2 linked regions of the Azospira inquinata genome follow. The protein of the gene in region 1 interacts with the protein of each later gene in a pairwise test. Links are inferred from orthologs where the notes say so. Each region holds a gene or a part of one and is shown in the gene's direction. Other genes may lie near its edges.

Region 1 (4,129 bases):
TGCTGCCGGTCCGGCCCTGGTTCATTTTCTTTTCCCTGTTCGTGGCCCTGCTGCTGAATTTGCTGCCCACGGCCCGGTGGCCCGCCATGCCCGACTGGGTGGCCCTGACCCTGTGCTTCTGGAGCTTGCGGGAATTCCGCCGGGTGGGCATGGGCTGGTCCTTTCTCTTCGGGGTGTTGATGGATGTGGCGGACGGCAGCCTGATGGGCCAGCATGCCCTGGCCTATGTGCTCCTCTCCTACGGCGCCACCAGCCTGTCCCGGCGCATTCTCTGGTTTCCCCTGGGGCAGCAGGCTTTGCAGATTTTCCCTCTGCTCATGCTGGTCCAGCTCATTCAGGTGGGCGCCCGCATGATGGCTGGCGCTGCCTTCCCCGGCCTGGGTTATCTCATGGGCCCCTTCCTGGCGGCCGCCCTGTGGGTGCCCGCCACCTATATCCTGCTGCTACCCCAGTACCAGCCGGTGGAGCGGGACGAAAACCGTCCCATCTGAGTTCCGGGACCGTTTCCCATGCCTTTTAACGACTTCAACGCGCCGGATCGGGAGGTGGAGCAGTATCGCTACCGCCTGGGGGTGGCCGGTGCCCTGGTGCTGATCGCCTTCATTCTCCTGGTGGGCCGCTTTGTCTGGCTCCAGGTGGTGCAGAACGATTACTACAGCACCCGGGCCGAAGAAAACCGTATTTCCCTGGTGCCCATCCTGCCCAATCGGGGCCTGATCATGGACCGGAACGGGGTGGTGCTGGCCCGCAACTACTCCGCTTTTACCCTGGAAATTACCCCCTCCAAGGTGGATGGTCCCCTGGATGAGGTGATCGACGCCCTGGGTCAGCTGGTGGAAGTGACCCCCAAGGACCGGAAACGCTTCCGCAAGCTTCTGGAAGACGCCAAGAATTTTGAGTCCATCCCCATCCGCACCCGGCTGACGGATGAAGAAGTGGCCAAATTCGCCGCCAATCGCTACCGCTTTCCCGGGGTGGAGGTGAAGGCCCGCCTCTTCCGCCAGTATCCCCTGGGGGAACTGGCTTCCCACGCCCTGGGCTACATCGGCCGGGTCAACGACAATGACCTGAACCGTATTGCGGACGCGGAAGAAGACGCCAATTACAAGGGCACGGAACACTTCGGCAAATCCGGTCTGGAGCAGCATTACGAATTCCAGCTGCACGGCAAGACCGGCTATCAGGAGGTGGAAGTGGATGCGGGGGGCCACGCGGTGCGGGTGCTCTCCCGTACCCCCCCGGTGTCCGGCAATAACCTGACCCTGACCCTGGATTCCAAGCTCCAGGAAATCGCCGAAACCGCCTTCGGTGCCCGGCGGGGCGCCATGGTGGCCATCGACCCCACCACCGGCGGCATTCTGGCCCTGGTCTCCAAGCCCACCTATGATCCCAACCTGTTTGTGGACGGCATCCGCCCGGATGACTGGGATGGCCTGAACAACAACCCGGACAAGCCCATGCTCAACCGGGCCATCTACAGCGCCTACCCCCCGGGCTCCACCTTCAAGCCCTACATGGCCCTGGGGGCCCTGGAACTGGGCAAGCGTACGGCCTCCCAGGCCATCATGGACCCGGGCTTTTTCAATTTCGGCGGACACCAGTTCCGGGATGACAAAAAGGGCGGCCACGGTCGGGTGGATCTCTACCAGTCCATCGTCCAGTCCTGCGATACCTATTACTACATGCTAGCCAACGATATGGGTATTGACGCAATTTCCAAGTTCGTCGGCCAGTTCGGCTTCGGTCAGCGTACCGGGGTAGATATTGAGGGGGAAGCGGAAGGGGTGCTGCCCTCCCCTGCCTGGAAGCGGCGCCGCTTCAAGCGTCCCGAACAGCAGAAGTGGTACGCCGGGGAAACCATTTCCATCGGTATCGGCCAGGGCTACAACGCCTACACCCCCATCCAGCTGGCCCAGGCCGTGGCGACCCTGGCCAACGATGGGGTGATGTACCGGCCCCATCTGGTCAAATACATCACGGACGCCCGCAGCGGTGCCCGTACCGTGGTGGAACCCAAGCCGGTGCGGGTCATTCCCCTGAAGCCGGAAAATATCGCCACCATCAAGCGGGCCATGGTGGGGGTGAATAAGGAAGGGACGGGGGCCCAGGCCTTTGCCGGGGCGCCCTATGAGTCCGGTGGCAAGACCGGTACGGCCCAGGTGTACAGCCTGAGGGGAGAAAAATACGCTGCCGGCCGGGTGCGGGAACATTTGCGGGACCATGGCCTGTTCATCGCCTTCGCCCCGGCGGACAAGCCCCGCATCGCCCTGGCGGTGTTGGTGGAAAATGCCGGTTTCGGCGCCCAGTCCGCCGGACCTATCGCCCGCATGGTGATTGACTACTATCTCCTGGGCAAGGTGCCCAAGGGCCCGGCGGCGGACATCAAGACCGGGAATGACACGGGCGGGGACGAGAGCGGCCATGCATCAGTTGATTAGGCGCCTGTGGGGCCGGTTTTCGGCCCATCTGGACCCCTTCCTCACCTGGGTGGCCCTGGCCCTCATGGTGGTGGGCTCCATGACCGTTTATTCCGCCACCTACGTGGGTAACAGCCGCCTGCTGCCGGAAATGGTGAATCTTTTTTCCGCCTTCCTGCTCATGTGGTTCGTCGCCCGCATGCCACCCCAGACCCTGATGCGCTTCGGCATTCCCCTCTACGTGCTGGGGCTCATTCTGCTGGTGGGGGTGTGGGTAGCCGGGGTCAAGGTGAATGGGGCCAAGCGCTGGCTGAACATTGGCGTGACCCGTATCCAGCCCTCGGAAATCATGAAAATCGCCATGCCCCTGATGCTGGCCTGGTACTACCAGTGTTATGAAGCCTCCCGGAACTGGCGCCAGCACTTGGTGGCGGCGGTGCTGCTGCTGGTGCCCGTGGCCCTGATCGCCAAACAGCCGGACCTGGGTACCGCCATTCTGGTGGCGGCGGCGGGCTTTTACGTGATTTTCCTGGCCGGTTTGCCCTGGAAGGTGATCCTGGCCATGCTGGCCGCCGCGGGGGCTGCCGCCCCCATGATTTGGAACGTGCTCCACGACTACCAGCGCAAGCGCATCCTGACCCTGCTAGACCCCAGTTCCGATCCCCTGGGGGCGGGCTATCACATTATCCAGTCCACCATCGCCATCGGTTCCGGGGGCATCTTCGGCAAGGGCTGGCTGAACGGCACCCAGACCCACCTGGAATTTATCCCGGAAAAGCACACCGACTTCATCTTCGCTGTCTTTTCCGAGGAATGGGGCCTGATTGGCAATCTGGTGCTAGTCATGCTTTACCTGCTGCTCATCGGCCGAGCCATGGTCATTGCCGCCAACGCTCCCACCCTGTTTACCCGCCTGCTTGGGGGCTCCATCACCCTGATTTTCTTCACCTACGCCTTCGTCAATATGGGCATGGTGAGCGGCATTTTGCCCGTGGTGGGGGTGCCCCTGCCCTTTATCAGCTATGGCGGGACCGCCCTGGTGACCCTATTCCTGGGCCTGGGCATCCTCATGAGCATCCAGACCCACCGGATGCTGGTGAAAAAGTGAAGCCTGCTGCTCCCACCGGTCTGGCTGCGGCCCTGGCCACCCTGTATCTGGTGGGCTGTAGCGGTGCCCCGTCCCGGGCCCCGGTGGATGGGGCCGACTCCCCCTATGGGGGCTACTACGGCAGCAACCCGACCCCCAGCAAGGTCCGCCGGCCCCTGGTCCTAAAAAAAGGGGGGGGCTATTACAAGGACGACGGCCCCCTGGAAGACATTCCGGACAACATCGACGAAATTCCCGATGCGGTACCCCGGCTGGAGCCCTTGAACCGCTTCGCCAACAAACCCTACGAAGTGCTGGGCAAGGAATACGTGCCCAATACCTCCCTCCAGCCCTACAAGGCGGTGGGGGTTGCCAGCTGGTACGGGAAAAAATTCCACGGCCAGAAGACCTCCATCGGCGAACCCTACGACATGTTCGCCATGACCGCCGCCCATCCCACCCTAGCCATTCCCTCCTATGTGCGGGTCACCAACACCCACAACGGTCGTTCTGTAGTGGTGCGGGTGACGGACCGGGGCCCTTTCCACGCGGACCGGGTCATCGACCTGTCCTACACCGCCGCCCACAAGCTGGGGCTAGTGGCCACGGGCAGCGGCGAAGTGGA
Region 2 (3,509 bases), 170 kb from region 1 along the record:
CCGCGACCACGTCTTTGGACAGCACTTCGATGGTGTAGCGCTCTACGCGATACCCATCTTTCCCATTTCCCGACAGCTCCACCATCTTGACTGCGGAGGAGCTGATATCCACACCGATTAACGGCTTGGACTTGGGATTGAAAATAGAAAGGTCGAGCTGCAAAACAAGCCCCCCGCAAAAATCCCTGAAAAAATTTATAGTTAGGGAATATACGTATAATTCACTTTAGATGCTAGCAACAACCATAAGACCTGTAAAGCGATTCTACCGGCGCCCCTACGCCAGCTTATAATGCGCCATCCTTCCCCCTGGGGCTGCCGTCTTGTCTAATAACACCCGCTGGATACTCTATCCTTTCCTGGGCCTTCTCGGCCTAATGGTTTTCGGCATCGCCGTTATCGGTCTGATTGCCGTCTTTGCCTATCCCAACCTGCCGTCCCTGGACGTGCTTACCGATTACCGGCCCAAGGAACCCCTCCGGGTCTATACCGCCGACGGCTACCTGATCGGCGAATTCGGCGAAGAACGCCGCGCCGTGGTACGCATTCAGGATGTGCCCCCCATCATGAAAGAAGCCATCCTGGCGGCAGAAGATGAACGCTTCTACCAGCACGGCGGAGTGGACACCATGGGAGTGCTGCGGGCGGCGGGCGCCAACCTGATCAGTGGCGGCAAGCGTCAGGGGGCTTCCACCATCACCATGCAGGTGGCCCGGAACTTCTTCCTCTCCAGTGAAAAGACCCTTTCCCGCAAGCTCTATGAAGTGCTCCTATCCCTGAAGATTGAGCACAACCTGAGCAAGGATCAGATTCTTCAGCTCTACATCAACCAGATTTACCTGGGTCAACGGGCCTACGGCTTCGGCTCCGCCGCCCAGATTTATTTCGGCAAACCCCTCCAGGAATTGACCGTGGCGGAAGCGGCCATGCTGGCCGGGCTACCCAAAGCCCCTTCTTCCTACAACCCGGTGATCAATCCCAAGCGGGCCCGGCTGCGCCAGGAATATGTGCTGCGCCGCATGCATGAACTTCACTTCATCGACGACAAACAATATGGGGAGGCCCTGAAGCAGCCCCTGGTGGTCAAGCACGATGCCAACACCTTTGCCGTCCATGCGGACTACGTGGCGGAAATGGCCCGGCAGATCGCCGCCGCCCGCTTCCCCAACGACGTCTATACCCGGGGCCTGAAGGTGTACACCACCATCCTCAAGGACGACCAGGAAGCGGCCTACACTTCGGTGCGTAAGGGGGTCATGGACTACGACCGGCGCCATGGCTACCGGGGGGCGGAAGCCTATGTGGACATGAGCGACGTCAGTTCGGACCAGGACGATGAACTGGAAGACCTGCTCCAGGACTACAACGACGCGGACAATCTCCAGGCGGCCCTGGTGCTCCAGGCCGGGCCCAAGGCGGTGCGGGTCTACCGGCGCAACGGGGAAATCATCACCCTCTCCGGAGATGCCATAAAATTTGCCGCCAAGATGCTGGACGACAAGGCCCCCGCCAACAAGCGGCTGCGCCGGGGCGCCATCATCCGGCTGATCCAGGACGACAAGGGCAATTTCCAGATTTCCCAATTGCCGGAAGTGGAATCCGCCTTCGTTTCCGTGGATCCCAAGGACGGCGCTATCCGGGCCCTGGTGGGCGGGTTTGACTACAACCGAAACAAGTTCAACCACATCACCCAGGCCTGGCGTCAGCCCGGCTCCAGCTTCAAGCCCTTCATCTACTCGGCGGCCATGGAAAAGGGCTTCACCCCTGATTCCGTAGTGGATGACGCCCCCATCACCATTCCCTCGGCGTCCACCGGCAGCACCCCCTGGTCGCCCCATAACTACGACAACAAGTACGAAGGCCCCATGAGCCTGCGCCGGGCCCTGGCCAAGTCCAAGAACATGGTCTCCATTCGGCTGCTCCAGGCCATCGGCACCCAGTACGCCCAGGACTACATCACCCACTTCGGCTTTGACGCCGCCCGCCACCCCCCCTACCTGACCATGGCCCTGGGGGCCGGCTCCGTCACCCCCTGGCAGATGGTTACCGCCTACACGGTGTTCGCCAGTGGCGGCTACAAGCTGCAGCCCTATGTGGTGAAGAACATTGTGGATGAATCGGGCAAGGTGCTCGCCCAGGCCCAGCCCATCCAGGCCGGGGATGAGGAGCATCGGGCCATCGACGCCCGCAACGCCTATCTGATGGATTCCATGCTGCGGGACGTAGCCACCTATGGGACGGGGGCCAGGGCTTCTGCCACATTGAAACGCCACGATCTGGCGGGCAAAACTGGGACCACCAACGAATACGTGGATGCCTGGTTCTGCGGCTACCAGAAAACCGTGGTGGGTTGCGCCTGGATCGGCTTCGATCAGCCCCGTAAGCTGGGAGGCGGGGAAACCGGCGGCACCGCCGCCCTGCCCATCTGGATCGGCTATATGCAGCAGGCCCTGAAAAACGTCCCCGAAGCCTATATGCCCGTGCCGGAAGGTATGAGCAGCGGCAGCAGTAGCAACTCGGATGACAAGGACGGCAACGGCGGAGGCGCCCCTGGCGACTCCCCCACCGATGCCACGGACGACAGCGCCAAGCCTACGGACTAGGCCGGGCGCCGCCCCATCAGAAAGGAAGGCTCATGCAGAAAGTACTTATCATCGCCCACGGCGCTCCCTACGGCAGCGAACGGATGCTCTCCGCCCTGCGTCTGGCCACGGCCCTCACCGGTCAGGAGCCTGCCCCGGCGGTCAAGCTGTTCCTCATGTCCGACGCCGTGGTCACCGGCCTGGCAACCCAGGTGCCTGCTTCCGCCGGAGGCGGGCTGCGGGAAATGGTGGAAGGCCTGACGGCAGCCCGGGTCCCCATCAAACTCTGTCGTACCTGCGCCCAAGCCAGGGGAATCCACGAACTACCCCTGATCGCCGGGGTGGAAATCGGCACCCTGCCCGAACTGGCCCAATGGACTCTGGAGGCGGACAAGGTCATTACCTTCTGAAGCGCCCTAGCGCCAAGAACGTCACAAAAAAAGGGAGGATCAAGCCTCCCTTTTTTATTGCAGCGCCACCGGACTCCCGGCCTGCTCGGAAACCAGGCGGGAGAGTTTGGCGAACAACTCCTCCCCATCCCGGGTATCCAGCCAGCGCTCCCCGTCCCGCCGGAAGTGGAAGCCCCCGGAGCGGGCCGCCACCCAAATCTCCTGGGCAATGGCATGGCGGTTAATAATCATCTTGGAGCCGTCCTCGAATTCCACCTCTAGAACGCCGCCGGCCCCCAATTCATAATCCAACTCCGCCCCGGAATTTTCCAGGCCGTCCTGGATTCGCTCCAGAGTCGCCTCCGCCAGGGCGTTAAACTCGCTCTCATTCATGCTGAAATCCTTGTGCTACCATGCGCGTTTTGCAACCGTGAATCGCCTCCGCGAACCCACCATGCGCCGTCTGCTCTCCCTGCTGGGAATTTCCGCCGTCGTCGCCCTGGCCGGTTGCGGTACCCGGGGTCCCCTGGTACTGCCG

The links. The genes of interacting proteins can lie anywhere in the genome.
Region 2: the proteins of mrdA (region 1) and Azoinq_RS05580 interact in binary tests that used the Escherichia coli proteins (3 or more experiments, as listed by UniProt). The link is inferred for Azospira inquinata from one-to-one orthologs.

Annotation. Positions count from the first base shown.
Region 1 is NZ_CP064782.1:1,405,037-1,409,165, reverse strand. The notes cover bases 81-2,973. They hold mrdA (penicillin-binding protein 2), read left to right. Parts: upstream 81-509; coding sequence 510-2,438; downstream 2,439-2,973. Other genes in these bases: rodA (rod shape-determining protein RodA), read left to right, coding at 2,422-2,973; mreD (rod shape-determining protein MreD), read left to right, coding at 81-491. Also shown: more of mreD, read left to right, coding at 1-80; more of rodA, read left to right, coding at 2,974-3,525; Azoinq_RS06395 (septal ring lytic transglycosylase RlpA family protein), read left to right, coding at 3,522-4,129. UniProt on the Escherichia coli protein: Catalyzes cross-linking of the peptidoglycan cell wall. Responsible for the determination of the rod shape of the cell. Is probably required for lateral peptidoglycan synthesis and maintenance of the correct diameter during lateral and centripetal growth.
Region 2 is NZ_CP064782.1:1,233,989-1,237,497, forward strand. The notes cover bases 1-2,990. They hold Azoinq_RS05580 (penicillin-binding protein 1A), read left to right. Parts: upstream 1-377; coding sequence 378-2,603; downstream 2,604-2,990. Other genes in these bases: Azoinq_RS05575 (pilus assembly protein PilM), read right to left, coding at 1-112; Azoinq_RS05585 (DsrE/DsrF/TusD sulfur relay family protein), read left to right, coding at 2,636-2,990. Outside these bases: more of Azoinq_RS05585, read left to right, coding at 2,991-2,992; iron donor protein CyaY, read right to left, coding at 3,047-3,364; LPS translocon maturation chaperone LptM, read left to right, coding at 3,402-3,509. UniProt on the Escherichia coli protein: Cell wall formation. Synthesis of cross-linked peptidoglycan from the lipid intermediates.